DNA from 2 places in the Streptomyces sp. NPDC001700 genome. Region 2 is predicted to be linked to the other one. Evidence: riboswitches for the same ligand, from Rfam matches in the RefSeq annotation. Region 2 holds a riboswitch; the other holds the start of a gene.
What was found. A riboswitch is a leader RNA that binds a small molecule or an ion and turns the genes downstream of it on or off. The one in region 2 is predicted to bind cyclic di-AMP.
Positions count from the first base shown of each region.

Region 1: another riboswitch for cyclic di-AMP. It lies ahead of ACWC5C_RS33305 (M23 family metallopeptidase); the one in region 2 lies ahead of ACWC5C_RS19710 (M23 family metallopeptidase).

Region 1 covers NZ_JBSFGE010000024.1:87,489-102,895, forward strand. Annotated here, with positions in the region: gene ACWC5C_RS33290 (DUF6227 family protein) at 264-1,034, shown strand; gene ACWC5C_RS33295 (hypothetical protein) at 1,171-1,542, shown strand; gene ACWC5C_RS33300 (PP2C family protein-serine/threonine phosphatase) at 1,742-2,974, shown strand; cyclic di-AMP (ydaO/yuaA leader) riboswitch at 3,238-3,368, shown strand; gene ACWC5C_RS33305 (M23 family metallopeptidase) at 3,380-4,555, shown strand; gene ACWC5C_RS33310 (aldo/keto reductase) at 4,700-5,656, shown strand; gene ACWC5C_RS33315 (hypothetical protein) at 5,771-6,031, opposite strand; gene ACWC5C_RS33320 (hypothetical protein) at 6,270-6,575, opposite strand; gene ACWC5C_RS33325 (DUF397 domain-containing protein) at 6,580-6,789, opposite strand; gene ACWC5C_RS33330 (DUF397 domain-containing protein) at 6,854-7,063, opposite strand; gene ACWC5C_RS33335 (helix-turn-helix domain-containing protein) at 7,063-7,908, opposite strand; gene ACWC5C_RS33340 (ATP-binding protein) at 8,133-8,765, shown strand; gene ACWC5C_RS33345 (HNH endonuclease) at 8,797-9,534, opposite strand; gene ACWC5C_RS33350 (DNA cytosine methyltransferase) at 9,700-10,860, shown strand; gene ACWC5C_RS33355 (very short patch repair endonuclease) at 10,795-11,250, opposite strand; gene ACWC5C_RS33360 (NaeI family type II restriction endonuclease) at 11,276-12,214, opposite strand; gene ACWC5C_RS33365 (DEAD/DEAH box helicase) at 12,990-15,407, opposite strand, start outside.
Region 2 covers NZ_JBSFGE010000009.1:295,201-310,607, reverse strand. Annotated here, with positions in the region: gene ACWC5C_RS19735 (sucrase ferredoxin) at 1-865, opposite strand, end outside; gene ACWC5C_RS19730 (tetratricopeptide repeat protein) at 1,022-1,426, shown strand; gene ACWC5C_RS19725 (DNA gyrase/topoisomerase IV subunit A) at 1,509-3,962, opposite strand; gene ACWC5C_RS19720 (M16 family metallopeptidase) at 4,234-5,610, shown strand; gene ACWC5C_RS19715 (M16 family metallopeptidase) at 5,631-7,016, shown strand; cyclic di-AMP (ydaO/yuaA leader) riboswitch at 7,208-7,370, shown strand; gene ACWC5C_RS19710 (M23 family metallopeptidase) at 7,384-8,175, shown strand; gene ACWC5C_RS19705 (GntR family transcriptional regulator) at 8,448-9,182, shown strand; gene ACWC5C_RS19700 (HPr family phosphocarrier protein) at 9,297-9,578, opposite strand; gene ACWC5C_RS19695 (bifunctional acetate--CoA ligase family protein/GNAT family N-acetyltransferase) at 9,778-12,678, shown strand; gene ACWC5C_RS19690 (DUF5998 family protein) at 12,903-13,499, shown strand; gene ACWC5C_RS19685 (alkaline phosphatase family protein) at 13,499-14,728, shown strand; gene ACWC5C_RS19680 (thymidine kinase) at 14,809-15,407, shown strand, end outside.

The DNA of each region.
Region 1 (15,407 bases), on a different contig from region 2:
TTCGGGAAATCCGAAAAAGCAGGGCGGAAGTGTGACGGCCCCGTCCCCGGCCCGCCGGTGTCCCGTCGATGGCTCCCAGGTATCCGGAATATGACATTCCGACTTGTTCGGCCTGTCGAACAAGTGATACATCCTGGCTCCACGACGCAGGAGTGAGTGAGGCACAAGTCCGACCGGCTGCTTCGCGGAACCATAGGCGCGGCGCGTATTCACGCCGCTACGCTAAGTACGCGAGGGAGTCACCCGGGGGCGGGAGGAGAGACGTGGGGCACTCAGGAGCGGGGGGCACCCCCGCCGAGCTGATGGACGGGCTGCTCGCCCGTGCGCAGAACGGCTTCGAGATCGGTGAGGCGGTGCTGAGCCGGGCGCGGAGCGCCCTGATGCACCAGTCCGAGCTGCGTTCCTGCCGGCAGTGCAACGAGCCGTCAGGTCCACGTGGCTATACGACGTACCGGCATGTCTTCCTGCTGCCCGACGGCAGCAGCCTGCTGCTGTGGGAGCTGGAGCACAACACCGGCCCGGACGACCGCCCGCTCTTCGAGCTGTACGCGGACGAGGGCGCCCTCGCGCTCGCCGAGCGCCGCGTCCACCGCTGCATCGGCGGCGCCCGCTGGGAGGAGCTGGACGGGTTACCGCTGTGGCTGCCGGAGCAGATGCTCCAGGCCGCCGAGCCCCCGGGGGCCCAGCGCGCGTACGTGGCGGACAACTCGGCCGACCACGCCCGCCGCGTCCTGCGCCGCGCGGAGAACGCCGACCGGCCGGGGGAGGAGACCGAGCGGCTGCTGATGACCGCCTTCGCCCATGACATCGCCCTCGCCCCCAAGCCCCGCCGCCGCTCCGGCGGCCCCGACGCCACCTGGTGCCGCTTCTACGAGCACGCCTTCCTGCTCGCGGGCGGGGACGAGATCGTGCTGTGGGAGCTGGAGCACAACCTGACCCGGGACGGGCGGCTGGTGTGCGAGGTCTACCTCGACGAGGTGTCGGCGGAGCTGGCGGCCGACCGCCACGCCCGCGCCCTCGGTGTCGACCTCTGAGGCAGCGATTTCCGAATAGTCCGACAGTGGGCCCATCGGGTGAAGTGTGTGCGCGCCTCCCCGATGTCGCGGATGTCCTTCCGTTCAATCGGAACGTGTGGTTTTCCGCGGATTCGGCTTTTCTGGAGGAAATCAAGTGAACATCGGAATGAAGGCGGCTGCCCTGACCATTGCGGCCGGTGCCCTGGTCCTGGGGGGCGCGGCTGGAGCGTCCGCTCACGGTGGTTACGGGGGCTTCGACCCGTTCGGGACGATCCAGACCAACGCGTGCGACACGGCGGTCGGCACCATCATCGAGGGCGCCGTGACCGCCCCGTCGGGCGACATCAACATCGCCTCCAACTGCATCAACTTCACCAACGGCACTGCGGCCGTCCAGAGCAACGACTGTGACACCGCCGTCGGTACGATCGTCGGCGCCGCCGCGCTCGCCCCGACGGGTGACACCACCATCGGCAGCAACTGCAGCAACATCGCTCTCGGCAACGACGGCTACGGCCGCGGCTGACGCTCACCGAGCCCTGGCGAACGCCACGGCTTCCCCTGCGGCCCCGGATGCTTGCCATCCGGGGCCGCAGTGCGTCTCCGACGCACCCACATGGCCGCCACCGACTCGCACCGCACCCCGGCACCCGGAAGCCTGATGACGGGATCACGGATAGACGGGGTCACGGATTCAGGGAAAGCGGGAGAAGCCGGTGGTGCGGGTGCGAGGGAGCAGGGCGCGTCCGGACGCCCGTACGCCCGCCGCCCCCGACTCCTCCGGCGCGGCCGCCGGTCTCATCACGGCCGAGGAGGCCGTCCAGGCCTCGCCGGGGCGCCGGCTGGCCCCGTGGACTCCCACCCTCCTCCTGCTCGGCGGCGTCGCCTTCGACCTCGCCGCCCCGGCCCCGTACACCGCCTCCCCCTTCTTCGCCGCGGCCCCGCTGGTCGCGGCCTCCCTCTTCCCGCTGCGGCAGACCATCATCACGACGGTCCTCGCCCTCACCGCCGTCTGTCTGCTGGCGGAGCTGCACGGCGTACGGGACCCGACCCAGGCGGCGACCGAGATCGCCACGGTGGCCACCGTCGCCCTGCTCGCGCTCGTGATCAACCGCGTCGTACGCCGAGGCGACCGGCGGCTGGCCTCGGCGCGCGGCATCGCGGAGGCGGCGCAGCGGGCCGTGCTGCCCGTACCGCCCGCCCGTATCGCCGGTCTCGACGTCGCGGCGCGCTATGTGGCGGCCGAGCGGTACGCCGCGATCGGCGGCGACCTGTACGCGGTGCAGGACACCCCGCACGGCGTACGGCTGATCGTCGGGGACGTCCGGGGCAAGGGGCTGCAGGCCGTGGAGGTCGTCGCGGTCCTCATCGGCGCGTTCCGGGAGGCGGCGGAGCAGGAGTCGACGCTGGAGGGGCTGGCGGGGCGGCTGGAGCGGGCGCTGCGGCGCGAGGGCGCCCGGCGGGCCGAGCTGGAGGCGTTCGAGGGGTTCACCACCGCCGTACTCGGCGAGATCCCGCGCGGCGACTCCACCCTCCGCCTCATCAACCGAGGCCACCCCGCGCCCCTGCTGCTGCCCGGCGACGGCGAGGTGCGCCCGCTGGAGCCGGAGACGGCCGCGCTGCCGCTGGGGATGGGCGAACTCGGCGGGTGGCCCGACCGGGTGACGGAGCTGCGGTTCCCGGAGGACGCCACGCTGCTGCTGTTCACGGACGGGGTGACCGAGGCCCGCGACCGGCACGGCACCTTCTACGTCCCCGAGGAGCGGCTGCGCGGCCGCCGCTTCGCCGGACCGGGCGGGTTGCTCGACGCGCTGGTGGAGGACGTAGCGCTGCACTCGGGCGGGGAGACCTCGGACGACATGGCGCTGCTCGCGGTGCGGCGCCCGCCCGGAGCGAACGGAACGACGCCGAACGGAACGACACCCCCCGCTCCGGACACGGACCGTAGCCAACCGTGACGGGCGCGCATAACGATTGACACACGATCAGCCCGCAGGAGGTTTTTGCCATCCCTTTTCAAGTGGGGTGAAACGTCCTCATCTGTCCTTCCTTGGTTACTAAGTTCATGCCAAAGCTACGCGGATTCTTCAGAAGAGCTTGGAATCATGTCGCGCTCTCTATTAACGTTCGATAACGCAGCGCGGTCGACACAGCCGTCGCAAGGGCGGCACCGTGCGCCGTCGCCGAATCCCGTTACGTGCAGCGCCAGCACCACCAGCAGCACCAGGCACTACCAGCACCAGGGAACCGGGGAACCACCACCTTGGGGTGAATCGGGTCGAACCTGACCCGTAGGAGACCTTCCTGCTCCGAACCCGTCAGCTAACCCGGTAGGCGAGAGGGAAGGAAAGGAGTGCGCCCCGGTGGCGTCCAACAGGTCCGTACTGGACGAAGCTCCGTACCGCTCGCCCGGTACCGGCATCGGCACAGCGACCGCGTACGGAGTCGGCTTCGACGCCGGAGCCGGCGCCCGACCCACGGTCGGCCTCGGTGCCGAACCGGATGAGCCGTCCCTGGGCAAGGAAGCCGTCTGGGACGAGTGGAACCCCACCGAGGAGTCCATCGCTCCGCTGCGCGGCAGGCACCGCGTCGTCAAGCAGCGCGGCGGCACCATGGCCCGCAGCGGCGCCGTCCTCGGCGTCGGCGTCATCGCGGCGGTCGGCGCGGGCGGCATGGCGACCGCCAAGGACCGTCCGGCCGCACCCATCTCCATGCCGGACCTCGCCCACGTCGCCGACGAGGTCAAGGCCCAGCTGCCCGCCGCCAAGGACCTGCCCGGCATCGGCTCCCTGATGGCCGACGACCAGGGCTCCGCCCAGCCCGCCGCGGCCACCCTCGCCACGAGCGGCGCCGACTCGGGCGAGGCGCTGCGCACCCGCATCCTCCAGCAGGCCGAGAGCCAGCAGACCGCGGCGGACGACGACCGGCGCGAGGCCGCGGCGCGGGCCGCCGCGAAGGCCGCCGCCGACGACGCCGCGAAGGCCGCGGCCAAGGCCCGCGACCTGGCGGACCAGAAGAAGGCCGAGGCCGCCGCCAAGAAGAAGGCCGCCGAGGCCGCCAAGGCGAAGGAAGCGGCCGAGAAGAAGGCCGCCGCGGCCGCCAAGGCCGCCGACACCCCCGCCAAGACCTCCACCTCCACCTCCGCCGGGTTCACCCTCCCCGTCGCCTCGTACACCCTGACCGCGGGCTTCGGCCAGGCCGGCGACATCTGGTCCGCCGACCACACCGGCCAGGACTTCGCCGCCCCGACCGGCACCCCGGTCAAGGCGGTGGGCGGCGGCACGATCACCCAGGCGGGCTGGGCCGGTTCGTACGGCTACCGCATCGTGCTCAAGCTCGATGACGGCACCGAGATCTGGTACTGCCACCTGTCGTCCATGGTCGTCACCTCGGGCAAGGTGTCCTCGGGCGAGACCATCGGCCGCGTCGGCGCCACCGGCAACGTCACCGGCCCCCACCTCCACCTGGAGGTGCGACCGGGCGGCGGCTCCCCGATCGCCCCGCTGACCTGGCTGCGCGACCACGGGCTGAACCCGTGACCCCCTGATCCGGCCGTCGCCGCGGCGACGGCCCCTCGCTCCGGCGGCTCTGGCGCTCTCTCCCCCCTTGACGCCAGGGCCGCCGGTTCTGTTTGTCCCCCGCCACCGGAATAGACGGGTCCGCCGGAGACGTTGTCGATACGTATGACTGAGACCCGCGAGAACACCCGTAAGAACATCGGCAGCCTGTCCGTCTTCCCGCTCTCCCTGGGCGGCAATGTCTTCGGCTGGACGGCCGACGAGGCCGAGTCCTTCGAGGTGCTCGACGCGTACGCGGCGGCGGGTGGCAACTTCATCGACACCGCCGACGTCTACTCCGCCTGGGCGCCCGGCAACAAGGGCGGCGAGTCCGAGACCGTCCTCGGCAAGTGGTTCGCCTCCCGTGGCAACCGCGACGACATCATCCTCGCCACCAAGGTGGGCGCCGGCGCCCCGGAGCCCCGCGGACTCTCCTCCTCCGCCATCAAGTCCGGCCTGGACGAGTCCCTCCAGCGCCTGGGCACGGATTACGTCGACCTCTACTACACCCACTTCGACGACACGTCGGTGGAGGTGGACGAGATCATCTCCACCCTCGACGAGCTGGTGAAGGCGGGCAAGATCCGCGAGATCGCCGCCTCCAACATCTCCGCCGAGCGCCTCGAGGCCTCCCTCGACTTCTCCACCAGGGAGAACCTGGCCCGCTACGTCGCCCTCCAGCCCCACTACAACCTGGTCTCGCGCGACACCTTCGAGGGCGAGCTGGCCGACGTCGCCGCCCGCCACGGCCTGGCGACGCTCCCGTACTACTCCCTCGCGTCCGGCTTCCTCACCGGCAAGTACCGCCCCGGCACCACGGTCGACAGCGCCCGCTCCACGGGCGCCGCCCAGCACCTGGAGACCGAGCGCGGCCAGAAGGTCCTCGCCGCCCTCGACGACGTGGCCGCCAACCACAACGCCGACCACGCCACCGTCGCCCTCGCCTGGCTCGCCGCCCAGCCGACCGTGGTCGCCCCCATCGCCAGCGCCCGCGTCCCGGCCCAACTCCCGGCCCTCCTGGCCTCGGTAGACCTCCACCTCACGGACCCGGAACTGAACCTCCTGACGTCCGCCTCGGACTGAGCCCTTGGGTTGTGCGCTGGGAGTCCCGGGGCGACATGCACGAGGCGTTTCTCCAACTCGCTCAGTGCATGATCCTCGCCCGGAGACTCCCAGCTTTTTACTCCTTAAGCCGCCTCAGTCCTCATCGGTGGTGTTGAAGCAGCTGACACTGATGATGACGGTGTTGTTGGCGACCGGGGAGTCGTCCCCGACGTTCCCGGTGGTGACGTCACCGTTGGTGAAGCTGATGTCGCCGGTGCTGACGCTGCACGCCTGGACGTTGGCAGGCGGAACCTCGTGGTCCGTGCCACCGTGGGCGGCCGCGGTGCCGGTCCCGAGGAGCACCAGGCTGCCGGCGGTCGCGGCCAGGAGGGCCACCTTCTTCGCGATCTGCATGATTCCTCCGTCTGAAGCGCAATCGGATGTCGACTGTCACTTCAGATTTAAGAGAAAATCATGAAAAAGTACTGCAGGAAGCGCCGGGATTGATCCACACGGCCCAAGGACTGTCCTTCCGTCACCTCCAATGGCGCAGTGACGCGCCCGCGGTGCTGCGGTGCCGGGATACCGAAGACGGTCACGGGCCGACGGATCAGGCGATGCGGATGCCCACCGACCGCGTGTCCGGACGCCCCTACGCCCCGCGCCGATCGGCCAGCACCCACGAAGCGGCGGCGACCCCACCGGCAACTCCGAAGACGGACGGCCACGCCCCGACCTTCTTCGCCAGCGGATGGGACCCGGCGAACGCGGCCACGTACAACCCGCTGAGCGCAGCCGCCGTCCCGTTCCCGGCCTTGTCCCGCCACCCCTTGGCGGCCACGGCCCCGGCCGCCGCCAGCGCGACCCCACCGAGCGGCCGCCTCTTGGTCCACCGGGCGACCCCGTATCCCCCGACCAACCCACCCGCAGCCACCAGCCCCGCCGGTACTCCAGCCATGCCGCTACCTCCCACTCCTTGGGTCAGCCCAGCTCATCCCGCCGCAGGGCCGTGACGAAGTCCCCCACGCGCCCTGCGTGAACCCGAGTACGGGCCCATCCGGACGCTTCGAGTCCCGTACGGCGGTCTCGTGGTCCGGCAGCTTCGCCGTCTCCACGCAGTTGCCCCCGCTCCCGTTGCTGTAGCTGCTCTTGTGCCAGTTGAGCGATGTCATGCGTCCACTCCTCGCATCGTTGGCGATGTAGGTACGGGACGGTCATGGTCGGCGAAACGGGGCCTCAGCCCAACTCCCCGCCCTGCACCGCTGCCACGAAGTCTGCCCATGCACGGTCCGAAAACCCGAGCACGGCCCCGCCCGGCTCCTTCGAGTCCCGTACAGCGGCCCTGCCGGGGAGCAAGGCCGCTTCGACGCATTCAGTGTTCCCGGGGCCGCTGTACGAGGACGTGAACCAGCCGCCGTCTCTCTCAGGTATGCAGGGCTCGCGCATCAGATCTCCTCACGGACGCGTTCGATGAGGGCGGAGGACGAGGCCATGTCCAGCGCCTGAGCGCGAAGGTAGTCGAACGCGAGCCGGTAGCGCTCCAGTTCCTCGTCCTTCTCCATGAAGAGCGAGCCGACGTGGATGTCGACGTACACCACGTCCAGCGACGGCTCCGCGCCGCCGAGGATCACGAAGCTCCCCATGGCCGCCGAGTGCGCGCCCTTCGCGAAGGGCAGCACCTGGAGCGTGATGTCGGGCGACGCGTTGGCCCGCAGCAGGTGGTCCAGCTGCTCCCGCATCACCTCGCGCGAGCCGACCACGCGCCGGATCACCGACTCGTCGAGGATGGCCCATAGATGCGGCGGCTTCGGCCGGTTCAGGATCTCCTGCCGCTTCATACGGATGTCGACCAGGCGCTCGACCTCTTCCGCGGACAACCGCATCTCGGAGGCGTGCTGCACCGCTTCCGTGTAGCCGCGGGTCTGCAGGAGCCCCGGCACGTAGAGGCAGGCGAAGTGATCCTCGCGTACTGCTTCGTCCTCCAGCGTGAACAGCAGGTTCATGGTCTCCGGGAGTGAGTCCGCGAACGAGGTCCACCACCCCTGCCGCTTGGCGTCCTTGGCCAGGCCGACGACGGCCTTCCGCTCCGCTTCGCTCGCCCCGTACTCCCGGCACAGCGCGTCCACGATGGGCCACTTCACGGGCCCTTCCTGCGTCTCGTACCGGCTGACGGTCGCCTTCGAGACCCCGACGAGCCGACCGGCCTCCTCCAGCGTCATCCCCTTGCGGGCCCGGAACTTGCGCATCATGGCGCCGAGCTGACGGCGACGAGTGGTGGCCCGCGCTGGCATGACGGCTACCTCTTCCTCTGAGGCTGGCGGTGAAGGACGAGGCCAGCGGCAACAAGGCTATGGCCGGGCGAAGTTGGCGAACCACCGATTCACCCTTTCGAGATTCCATGAGAAGTTACATGGTGAGACTTCTCGCGCCATACTCTCAGAAGTGAAGCTACGCAGCGCAGCCGTACGGACACGGCTTGGCGCAGTGCTGTCGTAGCGCCCAAGGGAGTGTGGCCATGTACCGCTACGCAGTCACCGAACCCCAACCCCGCCGATGCGTCCTCCCCTTCGCGGCGGACCCTTCCCAACTGGCCGATCTCCGCCGAGCCGTGAGAGCTGAACTCGCCGCGTGGGGTATGTCGTCTCTCGCCCACGAGGTGGAGCTGATCACCACGGAGCTGGCGTCGAACGTGATCAAACACGTCGGTGAGGGCTCCGCCGCCACCCTCGTCCTCGACGCCGGAGCAGACCAGCTCCGAGTGGAGCTGCACGACAAGAGCGACAAGGAGCCTCAGCGCCTCCACCCGACGTACGACGACGAATCCGGCCGCGGCCTGCAACTCCTCACGGCCCTGTCCCCCTCCTGGGGCACGATCCGTACGGCGGCTGGCAAGGCGGTCTGGTGCGAGCTTTCACTGACCCCGGACGAAACCCGCCGCCGCATCCTGCGGGCGACGACGGTGATGGAGACCTACGGCCTCGCAGCAGGCGGCACGGCCGCCCGGCTCACCCACCGCCCCGTCCTGGAGGACTCGGCGACCAGCCTGATCCTGGACCTGCTGCACTGGCTGACGGCCCAAGGTCTGGACCCCGACGACATCCTCGACCGCGCCCAGACCCACTTCGAGGCTGGGCTGGAGGCGGCATAACCACGTGAGCCGCGGGGCCGACGGAGCGTGCTTACCCGCCTGCCTTCCGGATCTCGGCGCGGAGGGCGGCTGGGGTACGCCATGATTCGCCGGGTCGGCCCCGGTGGCACATGCGATGACAGTTGGAGCACAAAAGCGCGAGGTCGTCCAGCTTGCTTTCCCGCGGCCCGGATATGTGGAGGGGCAGCAGGTGGTGCACTTCTATGTAGCCCTCGCCGAGCACCCCGTAGAAGCGGCCGAAATGGAAGTCACAGACTTCGCACGCCAGTGGCTGACCGAGGTGCCGAATGCTGTCGATCTTGCGCTGGCGGAGCTTGGGGTCGCGCTCGCGCGAGATCGTCCAGCGCGCGAGGAGACGGCCTTCGGCACCGGTGGCGCCGTCCTCGGCTGTCTCGTCCGGCTGCTCGGGTATCTGCTGGAGTTCGCCGGAGCGGATACCTTCCGCGATTGCCCTGGCTGCGTTGGCCATCCTCGAAGGCTGGGAGACGAAGTCGGTGATCACTTCTCGGTCCAGGCGCCCGCACTTAGTGGGTTTCCCCTGGTATGCGGGGTGGTTCGAGGCGAGATCAGTCGTCTTGCGGCTCACGCTGCCGACGGACCGGAAGTTGGGCACGCTCTTGACCACGTCGCCGTGCAGGGGGAGCGAACGGAGCAGCCTGGACAGCTCCTCCGTCCGTGGATCGCCTTCACGCAGCTCGTGCCAGTCGTTCTCGACAACGAGTACGCACGCCAGCAGCAGTTCGTCCCGGGTCCATGCAGGGCTTCGCATAGGCAATATCGTATGAGTGTTCGCTGTGGTGGATGTGGGGCGGACTAAGTGGGGTGAGGCTGTCCGGCACACTTGGCGAGTCACAGTGTCAGTGGGGTCTGTCACCCTCTGTGTTGGGTGGGTTGCGCATGGTGCCTGCCGTTGCAAGCTTTGGAAGGAGGGTGCATGACTCACACTGGGTCCAAGTTCACCTCAGTGGAGATCTGCGCCGGTGCTGGAGGGCAGGCGGTCGGGCTACACAAGGCTGGGTTCCAGCATCTGGCTTTGATCGAGATCGATGACTACGCCTGTGACACTCTCGAGTTGAACGTGACAGGTAACCCGGAGTGGGGCGGCTGCAAGGTTCTCAAGCGGGACCTCACGAAGTTCAAGGTAGACGAGCTGGGCTTGAAGCCCGGCGAACTGGACCTCCTCGCGGGTGGTGTGCCCTGCCCGCCGTTCTCTGCGGCGGGCAAACAGCTGGGGCAGGACGACGAGCGTGACTTGTTCCCCGACATGCTGCACATGGTGGAGACCTTGCTCCCCAAGGCTGTGATGATCGAGAACGTCCGGGGGCTGCTGAAGCCTCCTGAGAAGTTCAGCCGCTATCGCGAGGAAGTGATCGAGTACCGCCTGCGCAAGGCGGGCTACGCGCTGTGCTACTGGAAAGTCTTGGAAGCATGCGACTACGGGGTGCCGCAGCTTCGCCCCCGCGCGATCCTCGTCGCTATGCGCGAGGAATACGCGGAACACTTCGAGTGGACTGAGCCGGAGACACGTCCGCTCCTCACCATGGCGGAGGCCCTCGCGCCGTCCATGCGCAAGCGCTACAAAGACAGTGGCGACCCGCGCTGGGAGATCTTCTACAAGCGCTGGCTCACGGAGGCCCGGAAGGGGTCCGTCGCCCCGACGCTCGTCGGCGGATCCAAGAAGCATGGCGGCGCTGATCTTGGACCAACGCGTGCGAAGGAGGCGTGGCGCAAGCTCGGGGTGTGCGGCCTGGGCGTGGCGAACGAGCCCGAAGACCTCAAAGATGCCGAGCGTGATCTCTTTGCGGAGCGTGGCCCCAAGCTCACGGTGAAACAAGCCGCGATCATCCAGGGGTTTCCGACGGACTGGAAGTTCGCGGGCCGTAAGACGGCTGCCTACCGCCAGGTGGGCAACGCGTTTCCGCCGCCCGTTGCTCAGGCAGTGGGCGAGCAGATCATCGCTGCGCTAGAGAGGGGAACGAAAGCCCTGGTAGCAGCCCAGAGCGACACCCTCTTCGACATCCCGGCCCCGTCAGCTCCGCTCGGGGCGGAGCTTGGTGACGGCAGCGGCGATCGCGAGTGCGCATCTGTTAGCTGACTCGTGCTCCCAGAAGCGGAGGACAGTCCAGCCTGCCTCGGCAAGGCGCTGATCAGTGTCCCTGTCACGTGCGACATTGCCCGCTACCTTGCCCGACCAATAGCCCGGGTTGGTGCGCGGCGGCACGTAGTGCTCGGGGCAGCCGTGCCAGTAGCAGCCGTCGATGAATACCGCGACCTTCGCCGGACGGAAGACCATGTCGGCCGTCCGGCGAAGGTTCGGGAGGGGTTTGGCTGACACGCGGTAGCGAAGGCCCTGAGCATGCACCAATCGCCGGATAAGCTTCTCCGGCTTCGTGTCGCGGCTCCGGATCGCCTGCATGTTCCGTCGTCTGGATTCAGACGAAGCCCATGAGCCGTCCGGCGGGATCCAAGCTGTCTCTGTCGCCATCACGTGCCTCCACCCCCGACACTACTCAGTCCTCAGAGGCCTTCTTCGTCTCGGGGACGAGGGGAGCTGCCTCTTCGGGGTCGGAGTCGTCCGCCACCACCCAGTAGTCGCCGTCCATGAAGGCGCGTGGTCGATCACCGTGGTGTGGCTGAGCCTTCGCAAGCCGTGTGCTGACGAACTCCCCTTCCTGCGGGACGGGGATGTTGAGCTGGGCTGCTGCGCCTTGATGATCGCGGTAGTCCCCGAAGATCACGATCCCTTCGGGCCGAAGTATGGCGCGGGCACCGCCGTTATAGCGCACACGCTTCATGTAGTCCTTCTGCTGCGCCACGGTCCGTACGACGGCTCGGCTCACGGGACGTTGCTGCATGCGCCGGAAGAGTTCGGAGACTCTCGCTTGTCCTGAGGCCTTGCCGTACCGGGTGGTCGCGTTGAGGATGGCCTTCTGCGTCTCAGCGGAAATGTGGAGAAGCAGGTTCTCCTGGAGCGGCGCCCGGTCCCAGAGCCAGGTGACCAGGGAGTGATGCTGCTTGGTCAGGCTGAACTTTCCGTCACGGTTGCCCTTCTTCGTGACGGTGCCGTTCATGGTGAGCTTCTCCCGGTCGGCGCGGAACAGCCCCGCGCTCCACTGGCTCTGCTGGTCGTCTGCCCAGACCACGAGGCAGATCTCTCCCAGGGCCTCGGGCGGGATCATCCAGCCGTACAGCTTCTGGGAGTACTTGCAGTCGACCTCGATCCCCTCGATCAGGTAATCCATGTCCTGACCGCCGATGAAGCCGAACTCGCGCTGCAGATTGATCTCCACGAGCGTGCCGGCGTGGGTCTTCTCCGTCTTGTGCAGTTCGCGCCAGTCGAACCGGCCGGTGTGCTCACCGTCGAGGAGCTGGTCGATCGTTTCCCGCAGCACTCGGGCGAACCGCTGACCGTCAGGATCCAGCTCCAGCAGCCGCTGACGTACGAGCATCAGCTCAGGATCGTCGCAGACACCGGGCTGAGGACCAGGCAGGTCAAAGAGTTGCACGTGTTTTCCCCTCGTACGCGACGGCGCAGCTGAGGGCATGCGCCAGCCCTGTGTTTACCAGAAGGACAAGCTTGCCTACTTGTCGTGATCGCGTCGCCGAAGATGCCGTCCGGGTTGTCGGTCTTTATGATTGGCGCGGCCACCACGCCGACAGCGTGGTCGATCTTGTCCATCGGCTGTGGCCTCCGGTGTGCGGTTGGACGGAGTGGACGTGCATGTATCCATTCAGCCCTGGCGCGTCGACGCGGGGCCGTGATGTCTCCGGGGCATAGCCGGATCAATTGGGCATCGGGTGCTCGTAGACCCGAACGGACCTGGCTGCCAGATTGGGGAGCTCCGGTGATCCTGCGCATGCTGTGCTGCGAGTCGGCGCAGGACTGCTCGGTCCGCCAGCGGAGTAGATGCATGCCCATCAACCATGGTGCGATCCACGATGAGTCCCGGTGGAGCCATTCGCCTGACGACAGGGTGGTTCTGAGTATCCAGCCCTGTGGACGATTTCCTGTCCGAGAAGACGCGCCGCGCTCCGCGTCGTTGGCCGATGGCTGCGCCTGGAGCTATGCCGCGAACCGCTTGAGCAGCGTGGCCGCTCATGTCCGCCTCTGACACCCACGACGATTCCCAGTGATCATGGTGTCACAGTGCGTCGGCGCCCGGAATCCCATGTCCGGTCGCCGAGCCCCGTGGCCTGCCTGCCCGAGCGTCCTCGTCCAGTCGGCTACACGGCGTCAAAGTCGGCGAGCAGTGCCGTGACGCGTGTTGGTGCCTTGTCGAGCACGAACTCGTCGATGAAGACGACATCAGGAATCCCGCTGCCGTCCGCTTCGGCGGCGGCGCGCACGTTCTTGATCCGCTGAGGCTGCAGCGATTCGTCAGCCGCCTCGAACGGGCTCTTGGCTGCCACCCACAGGCGATCCTCGAAGAGGACCGCAGGTCCCGTTCCTCCGAGGTCCTCCACGAATTGGGCCTCTGCGGAGCGGAAGTCTGAAGCCCAGTTTTTCAGCAGCCCTGCAGCCTGCCTGCCTGGCTGACCCTGGTAGTCCTCCCCGGCCTCGAGGATGGCGAGGAGGTCGGAGGCCAGCCGCCAGTCGAGCAGGCTGTGGTACGCCATGTTGGTGTAGTCGCGCAGGCACTCGTAGCACGAGCCCCGGCAGTCGCGGTTGTGCGTGCCGGAGGAGAACACAGCCAGCATCTCCTTTGCGGTCGACATGAGGTCGCGGAAGACGTCGGGTTCGGCAAGGTGCGTGCAGTAGCCGGCGCCGTTGTCCAGGGTGTCGGACAGGAACGAGAAGGTACGCGCCTCTCTAGTCGCCGAGCCTGCTCCGTGGATGCCGGCCGCGATCTCGTTGGGCTGGACCTGGAGGAGGGTGCCCGCAGCCGTGCGCAGAAGCGCCGCCAGTGAGTACCACGCGGCCCGTCTGCCGGAGCGGTCGTCCGGGAAGCCGGTGCTCTGCGGCACGGATGCCAGGTTGAGACGCAGCCCGGGCCTGGAGAGCTCTCCGGTCCTGGGGCCGAGGAGGAACAAGTCGGTGTGCTGTGTGGCACCGAGGGCGGTGATCACGGTCGCCTCACCCGCCGCAACATCTTCAGCGAGCCACGGGGCCAGTTCGGCTGCCCCCTTCTCCAAATACGCTCCCGCCCACCGTGAAGTCGGCCGGATCTTGGCAAACTCGAAGAGCCGCCCCCCATTGTCGTTGACCGCGCAGCGCCGCCCCTTCCCCGCGTGGACGACTAGACCGGGCTGCGAGATTTGCACCGGCGCGGCCCTCTCAAGATCGGCTGCCGTGCGCGGCGCCAGGGAGCGTGCGCGCCACGCGAAGTTGCCGTCGAAGTCGCGGGCCCTGCCGCCGCAGAAGAAACCGGCCGGTTCCCGGAGTTCGATCTCGCGGTATGAGCCGTCGGCAGCTCCGCATGCACGGCAGGGCAGCGGGGTGCCGTCCTCCTCCTGGGCCTGCGGTGCCTGCACCTCGTCGGCCAGGTGGCCGCAGGCCCGGCAGATGCCGATGAATTGGGCTGACCCGAGCGGTTCGTCGACAGTGCGCGGCACCTTGCCCGTTGGTTCGAAGGCGACGACTCCCGTGGCCGTATGGACTTGCCCGTCCTTCACTGTCTCGGCGCCGGGTGCAAACTGCGAGACGGCGATGTCGAGCGACCGGTCGACGACACCGCCGGGAGGCCATGGATACGAGTCGCTCGGGCGCCTCGTGTACAGGTACCGAGCCGACGTGGGGAATCCGAACATGGGCAGCAGTCCGGACTCGGCCAGTCTCTGGCTGAGTTCGTGATGGCCGCGATGCTGCTGTGCGATCTTTGTGATGCTGTCCACGAGTTCCTCAGCGACCCAAGCCGCCGCTTCCTCGGCGGGCCACGCGCTGCGCGTCCGCTGCGCGAGCGCCTCTGCGAGGCTCCTGACCTCGGCGTGATGCGACGTGATCCACGCGCCTACCGCGTCGCTCACAGCGGGCCAGTCGGCGCAGCGTCCGAACTGGCCATGAACATTGCGTGTGGGGTCGAGATCGCTATTGTCGCCCGATTCCTTGCCCACGGAGTCGAAGGCTCGGCGCAGGACCTCGGCCGCCAGTACCCGCTGGTAGATGTCCCTCATGTCCGTGGAGAGGTAGGGCCTCGGGGTAGCGTCGTTGGTGATGCGCTGGGGGTCTTGGAAGTAGTGCTCGTCGTGGCTGCGGCCTCGGCACACGGTCAGCGCGAGCGCGACCGGTGAGTCCCGGCGGCCCGCGCGGCCCACTCGCTGCTGGTAGTTGAACCGAGTGGGTGGCATGTTCGCCATGAGGACGGCTGAGAGAGGGCCGATGTCGACACCGGCTTCCATCGTTGTGGTGACGGAGAGGACATCAAGGGTGTCCGGACGCGGGTGCTCCTCGCCGTCGAGGAAGATGCCCTGGAAACGCGCCTGCCGGGACTGTGCGTCGAGCCTGTCCGTCTGCCCAGTCAATTCAGCGGCATTGAGCCGGAAGTTGCCCAGCTGCTGGCGGGCCATCCAGGTGTAGTAGTCGCTCTCGACGCCTTTGAACTCTTCCGGCCGGTCCGGCAGAGGGCGGAAGCACTTCGTGCAGAGCCCGACTCCAGGGTGGAGGTGTCGGCGGCTGCAGTGGAGGCAGGTCCAGGAAGCGTCGCG
Region 2 (15,407 bases):
GCGCGACGCTCACCCGCCACACCCGGCCGTCGGTGTGCGCCACGGTCACCGACCAGGCGGGGGCGGCGCTCTCGGTCCGTACGACGGTCAGCGCGTCGGCCCCGTCCTCACCGGTCAGCTCGCGGACCGCCAGTTCGGCCGCCTGACCGGGCCGCTCCCAGGCGGAGCGGCCGCGGCAGCCCTCGGTGGCCACCCGGTTCTCGCGCAGCGCCGCCAGGGTGTCCTTGACGTCCTGGGCGGTGGTCCGGCCGTAGGCGTAGCCGTGCGGCAGGACGACGAGCGTCGGCGAGAAGCGGTGGCCGCCGATGTGGGTGATCTCCCAGGTGCCCTCCACCCCGGCGGAGGTCAGCTCGGCGGCCAGCGGGCGGCCGAGCAGCGCGCAGCAGCGGTCGCGCTTGCCGTTGGTGCACACCAGCACCAGCGGATCGCCGGTGTACTCCTCCCACGCCCCGTGGGCGTCGTCGGGCAACTCCGCGGGAGCGTCGTCGGCCGCACCGGCCAGCCCGCCCGGGTCGCCCGCGCCCAGCGCGGCGAAGTCCAGGTCGAGCAGCCGCCCCGGGTCGGCGAGGGCGGTCGTACGGATCCAGGAGCGGCCGGGCCGGGTGTGCGCCACGAACACCCGGTGACGGCTGCCCGCGTGCAGGTCGGCATGGCGGCCGGGCCGGCGGATCAGCGCCACCCGGACACCGGTGCCCTCGGCGGCGCGCTCCAGGGCGCGCCCCACGGCCGGGTCCAGACGGCTGGCCGTGAGGGCCTCGGTGCCCCAGGGGCCCGGTTGTTCGAGAAGAAGCCAGGTGGGGGCGGTGGCCGCCGTCCCGGCGAGAGGCTCGGACAGATCCCGGGAAGCGGTCGTGCACGTGCTCACGAAGGTAAGCCTAACCTCTGTCGATCAGCTTCGCGCACGGGCGGGGGAATCCGGGTGACGGGGGAGCGAGATGGTCCGGTTTCCCCGGGGGCGCGGCCTGTTCCGCAGGGGCGGGGACGGCGGGAGAATGGCGCTCCGGGGGCGGAGGGGGGTCTGATGCGCGGACTGTGGGCGCGGTGGCGCGGGCGCCGTGGGAAGCGCGGGACGCGGCGGCTGGACGCGGCGCTGAAGGCCAGGGTGCGGGCGGCGTACGCCGAGGGGCGGCCGATCCCCGAGGAACTCGCCCGGCAGGCGGCGCTCACCGGTGACCGGGAGGGCATGACGGTCTACGGGATCGGGCTCGGCAACCGCGGTGCGTACCCGGAGGCCCTGCACTGGCTCGGCAAGGCGGTCGCCGCCGGGGACCTCACCGCGCTGGTGGTGCTCGGCACCCTGCATCTGGACCGTGGCGATCCGGCCGAGGCGGAGCGGCACTTCCGGAAGGCGGCCGACCGAGGCCACCCCGGCGCCCGCGTCGCGCTCCAGCAGCTGCGGGCCCGGCGTAACGGAGCCGGACACTAGGGGGTGCCCGGCGGTGGCCGCACGCGCGGGGGCGCGGCACCCATCCGGTGCCGCGCCCCTGACGACTCGCTTTCCGCCGGTCCTACACCGGCCCGGCGACCACCGCCACCGGCTTGTCGAGCGGCACTCCCGAGCCGTCCCGGCGCGGATCGGGCTCCGGCAGGGGCACCGGGGCGCCCGTGGCCGACGCCGCGCGGGCCGGGGTCGCGCCCGCCCAGGCCAGCACCAGACAGTCCTCGCCCTTGAGGAACCGCTGACAGCGCACCCCGCCCGTGGCACGCCCCTTGCGCGGGTACTGGTCGAAGGGGGTGAGCTTGGCCGTCTGCTGTGCGGAGTCGTCGAGCGTGCCGTGCGCACCGGAGACGGTGAACACCACCGCGTCGGCCGCCGGATCGATCGCGGTGAAAGAGATCACCTTCGCGTCGGGAGCGAGCTTGACGCCCGCCATGCCGCCCGCGGCGCGCCCCTGCGGCCGCACCTGCCCGGCCGGGTAGCGCAGCAGATGCGCGTTGTCGGTGATGAAGACCAGGTCTTCCTCGCCTGTGCGCAGCTCGACCGCGCCCACGATCCGGTCGCCCTCCTTGAGGCCGATGACCTCAAGCTCGTCCTTGTGGGCCGGATAGTCCGGGACCACGCGCTTGACGACGCCCTGCTCCGTGCCGATGGCGAGCCCCGGTGAGGACTCGTCCAGAGTGGTGAGGCAGATCAGCTCCTCGTCGTCCTCCAGGGACAGGAACTCGGCGATCGGCGCGCCGCCCGCCAGATTGGGGGGCGCGGACGACTCCGGTAGCTGTGGCAGGTCGATGACCTGGAGCCGCAGCAGCCGCCCGGTCGACGTCACCGCGCCGACCTCCGCGCGGGCCGTCGCCGGGACCGCCGAGACGATCACGTCGTGCTTGCTGCGCTTGGCCTGCCCCTCGCCCGCGAACAGCTCCCCGTTCGCCGTACGGGCCAGCAGCCCGGTGGAGGACAGCAGCACCCGGCACGGGTCGTCCGCGACCTCCAGCGGCACCGCGGCCAGCGGGGCGTCGGCGGACTCCAGCAGCACCGTACGCCGCGGGGTGCCGAACTTCTTTCCCACCGTGGCCAGTTCGGAGGAGACCAGCTTGCGCAGCTCGGCGTCCGAGTCGAGGATCCGGGTCAGCTCCTCGATCTCCGCGTTGAGCCGGTCGCGCTCCGACTCCAGCTCGATCCGGTCGAACTTGGTCAGCCGGCGCAGCGGAGTGTCCAGGATGTACTGGGTCTGGACGTCCGACAGGCTGAAGCGGTTCATCAGCGCTTCCTTGGCCTGCGCCGAGTTCTCGCTGGACCGGATGAGCCGGATGACCTCGTCGATGTCGAGCAGGGCCACGAGCAGCCCCTCGACCAGGTGCAGCCGGTTGCGCCGCTTGGTGCGGCGGAACTCGCTGCGCCGGCGCACCACGTCGAAGCGGTGGTCGAGGTAGACCTCCAGCAGCTCCTTGAGCCCGAGCGTGAGCGGCTGGCCGTCCACCAGCGCCACGTTGTTGATGCCGAAGGACTCTTCCATCGGCGTGAGCTTGTAGAGCTGCTCCAGCACGGCCTCCGGGTTGAAGCCGTTCTTGATCTCGATCACCAGGCGCAGGCCGTGCGCACGGTCGGTGAGGTCCTTGACGTCCGCGATGCCCTGGAGCTTCTTCGCGCCGACGAGGTCCTTGATCTTGGAGATGACCTTCTCGGGGCCGACCGTGAAGGGCAGTTCGGTGACGACGAGGCCCTTGCGGCGGGGCGTCACGTCCTCCACGGCCACCGTGGCGCGGATCTTGAAGGTGCCGCGCCCCGTCTCATAGGCGTCCCGGACACCGGCGAGCCCGACGATCTGACCGCCGGTCGGCAGGTCGGGGCCCGGCACATGCCGCATCAGCGTGTCGAGGTCGGCATTCGGGTGCCTGATCAGATGGCGGGCGGCGGCGACCACCTCGCCCAGGTTGTGCGGCGGCATATTGGTCGCCATGCCGACGGCGATTCCGGACGTGCCGTTGACCAGCAGGTTCGGATAGGCGGCGGGCAGGGTGACGGGCTCCTGCTCGCTGCCGTCGTAGTTCGGCGAGAAATCGACCGTGTCCTCGTCGATGGACTCGGTCATCAGCGAGGTCGCCGAGGCCATCCGGCACTCGGTGTAACGCATCGCGGCGGGCGGGTCGTCATTGCCCAGCGAGCCGAAGTTGCCGTGGCCATCGACCATCGGCAGGCGCATCGAGAACGGCTGCGCCATGCGCACCAGCGCGTCGTAGATCGACGCGTCGCCGTGCGGGTGGAGCTTACCCATCACCTCGCCGACGACGCGGGCGCACTTGACGAAGCCGCGCTCGGGGCGCAGCCCCATCTCGTTCATCTGGTACAGGATGCGGCGGTGCACGGGCTTGAGCCCGTCGCGGGCGTCGGGCAGCGCGCGCGAATAGATGACCGAGTAGGCGTACTCGAGATAGGAGCCCTGCATCTCGTCGACGACGTCGATGTCGAGGATGCGCTCCTCGAAGTCGTCCGGCGGCGGACTCTTCGTGCTGCGGCGGGCCATCGCGCTTGCGGCTCCTTCAACGGCAGAGCGGGATCTGACGCGGACCATTGTGGCCCCGTCCGCCGACAACTGTGGAACGGGCCATCCCCCGGCGGCTCCGTGAGCACCCCTCGGCGGCCCTGCCGGTCCGTCCTCGGGAGCCCCCAGGGGACCTTGGCCGGACCTTTGCGTGACGGGAACTTCGCCAGATGTCCGTGCGGTTGCATACAGTGACAGAAGCGCTCATCACAGCGGTTCGCACGCGCTCCATCACGCGATCGAAGGGACGTACATGCCCATGGGTCACACGGCCACGCAACAGGCCGGCTCCGGCGGCCTGAAAGCGACCGAGCACCGTCTGGCCAACGGCCTGCGGGTGGTGCTCTCCGAGGATCACCTGACCCCGGTCGCCGCGCTCTGCCTCTGGTACGACGTCGGTTCACGCCATGAAGTCAAGGGGCGTACCGGCCTCGCCCACCTCTTCGAGCACCTGATGTTCCAGGGCTCGGCCCAGGTGACGGGGAACGGCCACTTCGAACTGGTCCAGGGGGCCGGCGGCTCGCTCAACGGCACGACCAGCTTCGAGCGCACCAACTACTTCGAGACGATGCCCGCCCACCAGGTCGAGCTGGCGCTGTGGCTGGAGGCGGACCGGATGGGGTCCCTCCTGACCGCGCTGGACGAGGAGAGCCTGGAGAACCAGCGGGACGTCGTCAAGAACGAGCGCCGCCAGCGGTACGACAACGTGCCGTACGGCACGGCCTTCGAGAAGCTCGTCGGCATGGCCTACCCCGAGGGCCACCCGTACCACCACACCCCGATCGGCTCGATGGCCGACCTCGACGCCGCCTCCCTGGAGGACGCCCGGGAGTTCTTCCGTACGTACTACGCGCCGAACAACGCGGTGCTGTCCATCGTCGGCGACATCGACCCCGAGCAGACGCTCGCCTGGATCGAGAAGTACTTCGGCACCATCCCCTCCCACGAGGGCAAGCGGCCGCCCCGCGACGGCACGCTCCCCGAGGTCATCGGCGGGCAGCTGCGCGAGGTCGTGGAGGAGGAGGTCCCGGCCCGCGCCCTGATGGCCGCCTACCGGCTGCCGCACGACGGCACCCGTGAGGCCGACGCCGCCGACTTGGCGCTGACCGTCCTCGGCGGCGGCGAGTCCTCCCGGCTGCACAACCGCCTGGTGCGCCGTGACCGTACGGCCGTCGCCGCCGGATTCGGCCTGCTGCGGCTGTCGGGCGCGCCGTCGCTGGGCTGGCTGGACGTCAAGACCTCAGGCGGGGTCGAGGTGCCCGGCATCGAGGCCGCCGTCGACGAGGAGCTGGCCCGCTTCGCCGAGGAGGGCCCGACTCCGCAGGAGATGGAGCGCGCCCAGGCGCAGATCGAGCGCGAGTGGCTGGACCGGCTGGCCACCGTCGGCGGCCGCGCCGACGAGCTGTGCCGGTTCGCCGTGCTGTTCGGCGACCCGCAGCTGGCCCTGACCGCCGTGGGGCGGGTGCTGGACATCACCGCCGAGGAGGTGCGGGCCGTGGCCGCGGCGCGGCTGCGCCCCGACAACCGCGCCGTGCTGGTCTACGAGCCCGTCCAGGGCGCCGAGGACGCAGAGCAGGCCGACGCCGCAGAAGCCGCCGACACCGACGCAGAAGGGGAGGCGGCCCAGTGAGCGACGCCGTCACCGCCACCATGACCTTCCACCCGCAGCCGCAGGGGGGCGCCCCCAAGCCGTGGGCCTTCCCGGCGCCCGAGCGCGGTGAGCTGGCCAACGGGCTGACCGTGCTGCGCTGCCACCGCCCCGGCCAGCAGGTCGTCGCGGTGGAGATCAACCTGGACGCCCCGCTGGACACCGAGCCGGCCGGTCTGGAGGGCGTCGCCACGATCATGTCGCGCGCCCTGTCCGAGGGCACCGACAAGCACACCGCCGAGGAGTTCGCCGCCGAGCTGGAGCGCTGCGGCGCCACCCTGGACGCCCACGCGGACCACCCCGGCGTCCGGGTCTCCCTGGAGGTGCCGGTCTCCCGGCTGCCCAAGGCGCTCGGCCTGCTCGCCGACGCCCTGCGCGCCCCCGCCTTCCCCGACGGTGAGATCGAGCGGCTGGTGCGCAACCGGCTCGACGAGATCCCGCACGAGCTGGCCAACCCGGCCCGCCGCGCCTCGATGGCCCTGGCCAAGGAGCTGTTCCCGACCGAGTCGCGGATGTCCCGGCCGCGCCAGGGCACCGAGGAGACCATCGAGGGCATCGACGCGGCGGCGGTGCGGGCCTTCTACGAGGCGCACGTCCGGCCGTCCACCGCGACCGCGGTCATCGTCGGCGACCTGGCCGGGGTCGACCTCGACCAGGCGCTCGCCGACACCCTGGGCGCCTGGACCGGCGGCCCCGCCCCGCAGCGGTCGGTCCCGCCGGTCATCGCCGACGACACCGGCCGTGTGGTGATCGTCGACCGGCCCGGCGCCGTCCAGACCCAGCTGCTCCTCGGGCGCATCGGCGCCGACCGCCACGACCGCGTCTGGCCCGCCCAGGTGCTGGGCACCTACTGCCTGGGCGGCACCCTCACCTCCCGGCTGGACCGGGTGCTGCGCGAGGAGAAGGGCTACACCTACGGGGTGCGCGCCTTCGGCCAGGTGCTGCGCTCCACGCCGCCCTCGCCGGCCGGCGGCGGCTCGGCGGGCGCCTCGCTGCTGGCGATCAGCGGTTCGGTGGCCACCGAGGTCACCGGCCCGGCGCTGGAGGACCTGTGGACGGTGCTGCGGACGCTGAAGGAGGAGGGGCTGACGGACGCCGAGCGCGATGTCGCCGTGCAGAACCTCGTCGGCGTCGCCCCGCTCAAGTACGAGACGGCGGCCGCTGTCGCGGGCACCCTCGCCGACCAGGTCGAGCAGCACCTGCCGGACGACTTCCAGGCGCAGCTGTACGCCCGGCTCGCCGACGCGGGCACGGTGGAGGCGACCGCGGCGGTCGTGAGCGCCTTCCCGGCCGACCGGTTGGTGACCGTGCTCGTGGGTGACGCCTCCCGGATCGAGGAGCCGGTGAAGGCGCTCGGCATCGGAGAGGTGACCGTCATCACCGGCTGAGGCCGCTCAACGCACTACCCCCACAAGGACCCTGGCGTCGAGTAAGACGCCGGGGTCCTCCCATATGTCCGATGTGCGGGGCGTTTGGTTTGTGGCGAGAACAACAAAAACCCGTAACCGTTTGGTGATCGAAACACGGCCCGTCTAGCGTCAGTGCGGCTGTTCGCCGGATACCGCCGCACCCGCGGCACGGACAGCCATCGCCGAGTCCCATGGTGTGAGTGCCAGGGGAGCCGGGGACCCAAACGTCCCTGGGGTGAATCGGACGCCTTCCCCGGCCGGGGGAGGGGCCCGTAGGAGACCTTCCTGCTCCGAACCCGTCAGCTAACCCGGTAGGCGAGAGGGAAGGAAAGGAGTGCGCCACACCATGGCGTTCACCCGTGCCGCCGGGAAGCACCGACGTCCCAGCCAGACCGCCGTCCGCACCGGCGCGAACATCGCTGGCATCACCACGGTCGCCTCGGGCGTCGTCGCCGGGATCGCCGGCCCCGCCCTCGCCGCGACCGGAGAGGCGTCTGCCCAGGACACCGGTCTCCGCCAGGCGATGGTGATGGGCGACGGTCTCTCCGACCAGATTGACGCGCAGGCCCTGTCCCAGGAGAGCGCCGCCGAGGCCGCAGAAGCCAAGGCGAAGGCCGAGGCCGTGGCCCGCCAGGAGGCCGCGCGGAAGGCCGACGCCGCCGCGAAGAAGGCCAAGGCGGAGCGCGAGATCAAGGAGCGCGCCGCGCGTGAGGCCGAGCGCAAGCGCCTCAACACGTTCGTCTCGCCGATCGACGGCTCCTCCGTCTCCACCGGTTACGCGGCGTCCAGCGGCCTGTGGTCCTCCGGCAGCCATACCGGGATCGACTTCCAGGCCTCCACGGGCACCGAGGTGCAGTCGGTGGGCTCCGGCGAGGTCGTCGAGGCGGGCTGGGGCGGTGCCTACGGCAACAACGTCGTCATCAAGATGAACGACGGCACCTACACCCAGTACGGCCACCTCTCGTCGGTCGGCGTCTCGGTCGGTGAGAAGGTCACCCCCGGCCAGCAGATCGGCCTGTCCGGCGCCACCGGCAACGTCACCGGCCCGCACCTGCACTTCGAGGCCCGCACCACCGCGGAGTACGGCTCGGACATGGACCCGCTGTCGTACCTGCGCTCGCACGGCGTCAACCTCTGATCCGTCGCCCACTCCTGTCGAAAGGCCCCGTCCGCTCCGGACGGGGCCTTCGGCGTGCTCTGCCCCTATGACCAACTGTGCCGCCGTGACCAAAAAATATCCCTGAATTTCCTTCGCCCATCGGAAATCCCGGCAGCTTCGAATAGAGTCGCTGAACGCGCGTCAATCGGATGCGTTTCGCGGGGTTGAGGCGGAGGTTCGATAATGCGGGACCGGAAGTGAACGGGGATACGGCCGCACTCCAGGGCGGTCGCCGGATTTCGGCTCATGCGGTGTGTACGGCGATCCGTGACGACATCATCTCCGGTACCTGTCCGCCCGGCAGCCGGCTGACCGAGGAGCTGCTGGCCCGGCGCTACGGGGTCTCCCGGGTGCCCGTCCGCGAGGCGCTGCGCACCCTGGAGTCCGAGGGCTTCGTCACGACCAGGCGGCATGCGGGTGCCTGCGTCGCGCAGCCGTCCGAGAAGGAGGCGGCCGACCTCCTGGACATCCGGGCGCTGCTGGAGCCGCTGGGCGCCGCCAGGGCCGCCCAGCGGCGCACCGAGGGGCATCTGAAGGTGCTGCGCGGTCTGGTCCGGCTCGGCCAGGAGCGGGCCCAGCACGGCCGGCTGGGCGAGCTGCGCTCGCTGGGCGACTGGTTCCACGAGACGCTGGCCCAGGCGTCCGGGAGCCCGAGCCTGGCGGGGCTGCTGGTGCAGCTGCGGCGCAAGACGGCGTGGGTGTACGCGGTGGATCCGGCCCGGCGGTCAGCCCAGCCCGGGCAGGCCGTGCAGGTGGTGCCGGGCGTACCGGGCGCTGCCGGGGGCCCGGACCTGTCGGTGCGCGCCGTCGAGTCCTGGGCGGAGCACGGGGCGATCGTGGACGCGGTCGCGCGCGGTGACGCCGAGCGGGCGCGGGCGCTCGCCGCCGCGCACACCGAGCGTTCGCTGTCCGAATATCGATTGCGAAACGCGTCCCAGGTGAGGACTTCGAAACATTCCGTAAACACGGCGAGCGGCCGGAATTAACAGCCGCCCGGTAAAGCGCCCAAGGGAATTCCGTATCCGGAAAAACAACGGGGCCGCGGTGATCCGTAATGGTTCACCGCGGCCCCGCCGCGCCGAAATGCGATTCGGACGGAATCAGACGGTCTCCGGAAGCTCCTCAAGGCCCTCGGCCACCAGCTTCGCCAGGCGGTCGAGCGCCGCCTCCGCGTCGTCGGCCTCGGAGGTGAGCACGACCTCGTCGCCACCCTGAGCGCCCAGGCCGAGCACGGCGAGCATGGAAGCGGCGTTGACCGGGGTGCCGCCCGCCTTGGCGATCGTGATGGGGACGCCGGCGGCGGTCGCCGCACGGACGAAGATCGACGCCGGGCGGGCGTGCAGGCCCTCGGCCCAGCCGATGTTGACGCGGCGCTCAGCCATGGTGTTGCCCTTCAGATCTGCGGGTGCTGTTGTCTAGACCAGATCATACGGTGTCCGGTCTCGCCCGGGTCGAGCCCGAGTGGGTCCGGTCATGTCCGAACGGGTCCGATACGGACTTTCCCTCGACATCCCCCGTTCACGCAAGGGTGTCCGTCATACGGACCCTTCCGTCCCGGTCCTCAGCCCGTACTCTGTCCCCATGCCGAGCCCGTCGGATCACCACGCGTACCCCACCCACTGGGAGGCGGACGTGGTGCTCAGGGACGGAGGCACCGCGCAGATCCGGCCCATCACCCCCGATGACGCGCAGCGCCTGGTCAGCTTCTACGAACACGTCTCGGACGAGTCGAAGTACTACCGCTTCTTCGCGCCCTACCCCCGGCTCTCCGACCGGGACGTCCACCGCTTCACCCACCACGACTATGTCGACCGGGTCGGCCTCGCGGCCACCGTCGGGGACGAGTTCATCGCCACCGTCCGCTTCGACCGCATCGACGAGAACGGCCTGCCCGCCCATCTCCCGCCGCCCTCCGAAGGCGACGCGGGCCGCGCCCCCGCCGACGAGGCCGAGGTCGCCTTCCTGGTCCAGGACGCCCACCACGGCCGCGGCGTGGCCTCCGCCCTCCTCGAACACATCGGCGCCGTCGCCCGCGAGCGCGGCATCCGCCGCTTCGCCGCCGAGGTGCTGCCCGCCAACACCAAGATGATCAAGGTGTTCACGGACGCCGGTTACACCCAGAAGCGCAGCTTCGACGACGGTGTCGTCCGCCTCGAATTCGACCTCGAACCCACCGACCGCTCCGTGGCCGTCATGCGCGCCCGTGAGCAGCGCGCCGAGGCCCGCTCCGTGCAGCGGCTGCTCACCCCCGGCTCCGTCGCCGTCATCGGAACCGGCCGGGCCCCCGGCGGAGTCGGCCGCACCGCGCTGCGCAACCTCCTCGACGGCGGCTTCACCGGGCGGGTCCACGCCGTCAACCACGCCTTCCCCGAGGACTGGACGCGGCTGGACCCCGAGGGCGTCCCGGCCCACCGCTCCCTGCGCGAGATCGACGGACCGGTCGACCTGGCCGTCGTCGCCGTGCCCGCCGCGCAGGTGCCCGCCGTCGTCGCCGACTGCGGCGAACACGGCGTCCAGGGGCTCGTCGTCCTCTCCGCCGGATACGCCGAGAGCGGCCCCGAGGGCCGCGACCGCCAGCGCGACCTGGTCCGCCAGGCCCGCACCTACGGCATGCGCGTCATCGGCCCCAACGCCTTCGGCATCATCAACACCGCAGAGGGCGTGCGGCTGAACGCCTCCCTCTCGCCCCGGCTGCCGGTCCCCGGCCGCATCGGGCTGTTCACCCAGTCCGGCGCGATCGGCATCGCCCTGCTCTCCGGACTGCACCGGCGCGGCGCCGGACTCACCCGGCCCACCGGCGCGGAGGGGACGGCGGGCCTGGCGGGCCTCGCGGGCATGGTCGGTCTCTCCACCTTCGTATCCACCGGAAACCGCGCCGACGTCTCCGGCAACGACCTCCTCCAGTACTGGTACGAGGATCCGCAGACCGATGTCGCCCTCATGTACCTCGAATCCATCGGCAACCCCCGCAAGTTCACCCGGCTCGCCCGGCGCACCGCCGCCGTCAAGCCCGTCGTGGTCGTCAAGGGCGCCCGGCACAGCGCCAGCGCCCCCACCGGGCACGCCGTGCCCACCACCCGCATCCCCGACGCCACCGTCTCCGACCTGCTGCGCCAGGCGGGCGTGCTGCGCGTGGACACCGTCACCCAGCTCGCCGACGCCGGGGTGCTGCTCGCCTCCCAGCCGCTCCCGGACGGGCCGCGCGTCGCCATCCTCGGCAACTCCGAATCCCTCGGCCTGCTCACCTACGACGCCTGCCTCACCGAGGGGCTGAGCCCGCTGCCGCCCCGCGACCTGACCACGGCCGCCGCCCCCGAGGACTTCCACCGCGCCCTGACCGGGGCGCTCGGCGACGACACGTGCGACGCGGTCGTGGTCACCGCCATCCCCTGGGTCGGCGACGCCCGCACCGCGGACCTGGCCGCGGCCGTCCGTACGGCGGCAGCCGTAGCGCCCGGGCGCGGCGCGGCCAAGCCGGTGGCGGTGGTCCACCTGGAGGTCCCCGGCCTCGCGGAGGCCCTCGCGGGCGCCGGTGACCCGGCCTCGGAGCCCGGCGCCGCACCACCGGCCGAGGCCCGCCGGATCCCGGCCTACCCGGCCGCCGAGCGCGCGGTGCGGGCGCTCGCCGAGGCCGTGCGGTACGCGCGCTGGCGGCGGGAGGCCGAGGAGCCCGGCCGGGTGCCGGAGTACGACGACATCGACGAGGCCGGGGCCGCCGCCGACATCGAGGTGCTGCTGGCCCCACCCCAGGGAGCCCCGCCGGAGGCCCCCGCGCCGGACGGGCCCGGCGGCACCGGCATCGAGCTGTCCGCCGCCGACACCCAGCGCCTGCTGGCCCGCTACGGCGTCAGCGTGCTGCCCGCGCTGCCCGCGCCCGACCCCGGCACCGCCGTACGGGCCGCCGGGCGGCTCGGCTACCCGGTCGCGCTGAAGCCGACCGCCCCGCATCTGCGCCACCGCACCGACCTGGGCGGGGTGCGGCTCGACCTCGGCGGCGAGACGGAACTGCGCCGCGCCTACGCCGAACTGACCGCCCATCTCGGCCCCGCCGAGGAGCTGGGCCTGGTCGTGCAGCGGATGGCCCCGCGCGGCGTCGACACCGTCGTCCGGGCCGCGATAGACCCCGGCGCCGGAGCCGTGCTCTCCTTCGGGCTCGCCGGTGCCCCGTCCGAACTGCTGGGCGACACCGCCCACCGGCTCGTCCCCGCCACCGACCGGGACGCGGCCGAACTGATCCGGTCCATCCGGACCGCACCGCTCCTCTTCGGCTGGCGGGGTTCCCACCCGGTGGACACCGCGGCCCTCGAAGAGCTGCTGCTGAGGGTGTCGCGGCTGGTGGACGACCATCCCGAGGTGGTCGCCGTCGATCTGGAGCCGGTGGTCGTCGCCCAGCGCGGCCTCTCCGTGCTTGGCGCGTCCGCGCGGCTGGCGCCGCCACCGGTGCGCACCGATCTCGGCCCCCGCCATCTGCCCGCCTACTGACGGCTCAAGGGGTGTCTTGTCGATCAGGCTGGATCAGCGAGCGGCGTCTGGTGCGGTACCTCGCACGTCGCGTGAGGAGAGCGCAGCGGCGCTGCGTGCGACGAGCGCGGCGCGGCGAGGTGCCGTGCCAGGCGTCGTGAGCCCAGCATGATCGGCAAGGCACCCCCTGGGGACCCGGGCGGGCATGGGAGCCGGTGTCGGCGCCGCCCCGTAGGATGGTGTCCATGGCGAAGACCGGTACGACGACCCAGGGGCTGCGCGCGGCGATCGAGCGCAGCGGCTATTACCCGGCACTCGTGGCCGAGGCGGTGGAGGCCGCCGTGGGCGGCGAGCCGATCGTGTCGTACCTGGTCCATCAGGAGACCACGTTCGACGCGAACGAGGTCCGCCGCCATGTCACGGTCCTCGTCCTCACCGGAAACCGCTTCATCGTCAGCCACACCGACGAGCAGGCCGCGGACGGCACCTCACCGTCGCCGTACGCGACCACCTCCACCGAGTCGGTGAAGCTCCAGCGGATCTCCTCGGTCGTGCTCAGCCGGGTCGTCGCCAACCCCGAGTCGTACACCCCGGGCACCCTGCCCCGCGAGGTCGTGCTGACCATCGGCTGGGGCGCCGTCAACCGCCTCGACCTGGAGCCCGCCGCCTGCGGCGACCCCAACTGCGAGGCCGACCACGGCTACACCGGCTCGTCCACCGCCGACGACCTGAGCCTGCGGGTCAGCGAGGCAGGCGACGGCCCCGACACCGTCCGCCAGACCCTCGCCTTCGCCCAGGCGCTCTCCGAGGCCACCGCGGCCACGCCGGACACCGGCCGCTGATGCCCGGCTCCGCCACCGGCCCGACCACCGCCGCCGATTCCGCCTGGCCCGAGCCGGTGCCCCTCGACCCCCGCGCCGCTCCCTTGCCGCGCTACGGCACGGGATCGCTCGCCGATCTGCTGCCCGCGATCGCCGCAGGTCAGGGCGTTCCCGGGCTGGCGTCCGGGCTGGCCCTCGCCCCGGCCGACCGGGTCTGCGTCTTCCTGGTCGACGGCCTGGGCTGGGAGTTGCTGCGCGCCCACCCCGCCGAGGCGCCCTTTCTGACCTCGCTGCTGTCCAGCTCGCTGAACGGCACCGGCGCCCCGCTCACCGCGGGCTTCCCGTCCACCACCGCGACCTCGCTCGCCTCCGTGGGTACGGGGCTGCCGCCCGGCGCCCACGGGCTGCCGGGTTATACGGTGGCCGACCCCGCCACCGGCCAGCTGATGAACCAGCTGCGCTGGCAGCCCTGGACGGATCCGCACGCCTGGCAGCCGTATCCCACGGTCTTCCAGCTGGCCGACGCGGCGGGCGTGCACACCTGCCAGGTCTCCGCGCCGACCTTCGCCGAGACCCCGCTCACCAAGATCGCGCTGAGCGGCGGCACCTTCCACGGGCGGCTCTCCGGCGAGGAGCGGATGGACCTCGCGGCCGAGCAGCTCGGCGCCGCGGACCGCTCGCTCGTCTACACGTACTACAGCGAAGTGGATGGCAAGGGTCATCGCTTCGGCGTCGACTCCGCAGAGTGGCGTGACCAACTCCGCTACGTCGACGGGCTGGCCCAGCGGCTCGCCGAGCAACTGCCGCCCCGCTCCGCGCTGTACGTCACCGCCGACCACGGCATGATCGACATCCCCTTCGACCCGGAGTCGCGCCTCGACTTCGACACCGACTGGGAGCTGCGGGCGGGCGTCGCGCTGCTGGGCGGCGAGGGCCGGGCCCGCCATCTGTACGCGGTCCCCGGCGCGGCCGGTGACGTGCTCGCCGTATGGCGCGAGGTGGTGGGGGAGCGGATGTGGGTGGCCAGCCGTGACGAGGCCATCGAGGCGGGCTGGTTCGGGCCGCCCGGCGGCAGCGGCGGCGTGGACGACCGGGTCTACCGGCGCATCGGCGACATCGTGGCCGCCGCCCATGACGACGTCGCGATCGTCGCCTCGGAGACCGAGCCGAAGGAGTCCGCGATGGTCGGGCTGCACGGTTCGATGACCCCGGTGGAGCAGCTCGTCCCGCTGCTCGAAGTACGCTCCTGAGCGACCGCGTTGCCCCGGGGCGGCCGCCGCACCGGCTGCCTCCCCGTCACCCGTTCCGTACGAAAGGCTCCACCACCCCCATGCCCGAGCTGGTGTTCTTCTCCGGAACCATGGACTGCGGAAAGAGCACCCTGGCTCTGCAGATCGAGCACAACCGGTCGGCCCGCGGGCTCCAGGGGATGATCTACGCCCGGGACGACCGGGCGGGCCACGGCAAGCTCTCCTCGCGGCTCGGACTGGTCACCGAGGCCGTCGAGGCCGTCGCGGACCTGGACTTCTACGCCCATGTGGTCGGCGTGCTGACGGCCGGGGGCCGCGCCGACTACGTCATCGTGGACGAGGCGCAGTTCCTCACCCCGCTCCAGATCGACCAACTCGCCCGCGTCGTCGACGACCTGGAGCTGGACGTCTTCGCCTTCGGTATCACCACCGACTTCCGCAGCAAGCTCTTCCCCGGCTCCCAGCGCCTGGTCGAACTCGCGGACCGGGTGGAGGTGCTGCAGGTCGAGGCGTTGTGCTGGTGCGGCGCCCGGGCGACGCACAACGCCCGTACGGTCGGCGGCGAGATGGTCGTCGAGGGCGCCCAGGTCGTCGTGGGCGACGTCAACCGGCCGGAGAGCGAGGTCGGTTACGAGGTGCTGTGCCGCCGCCACCACCGGCGCCGGATGACGGCCGCCGG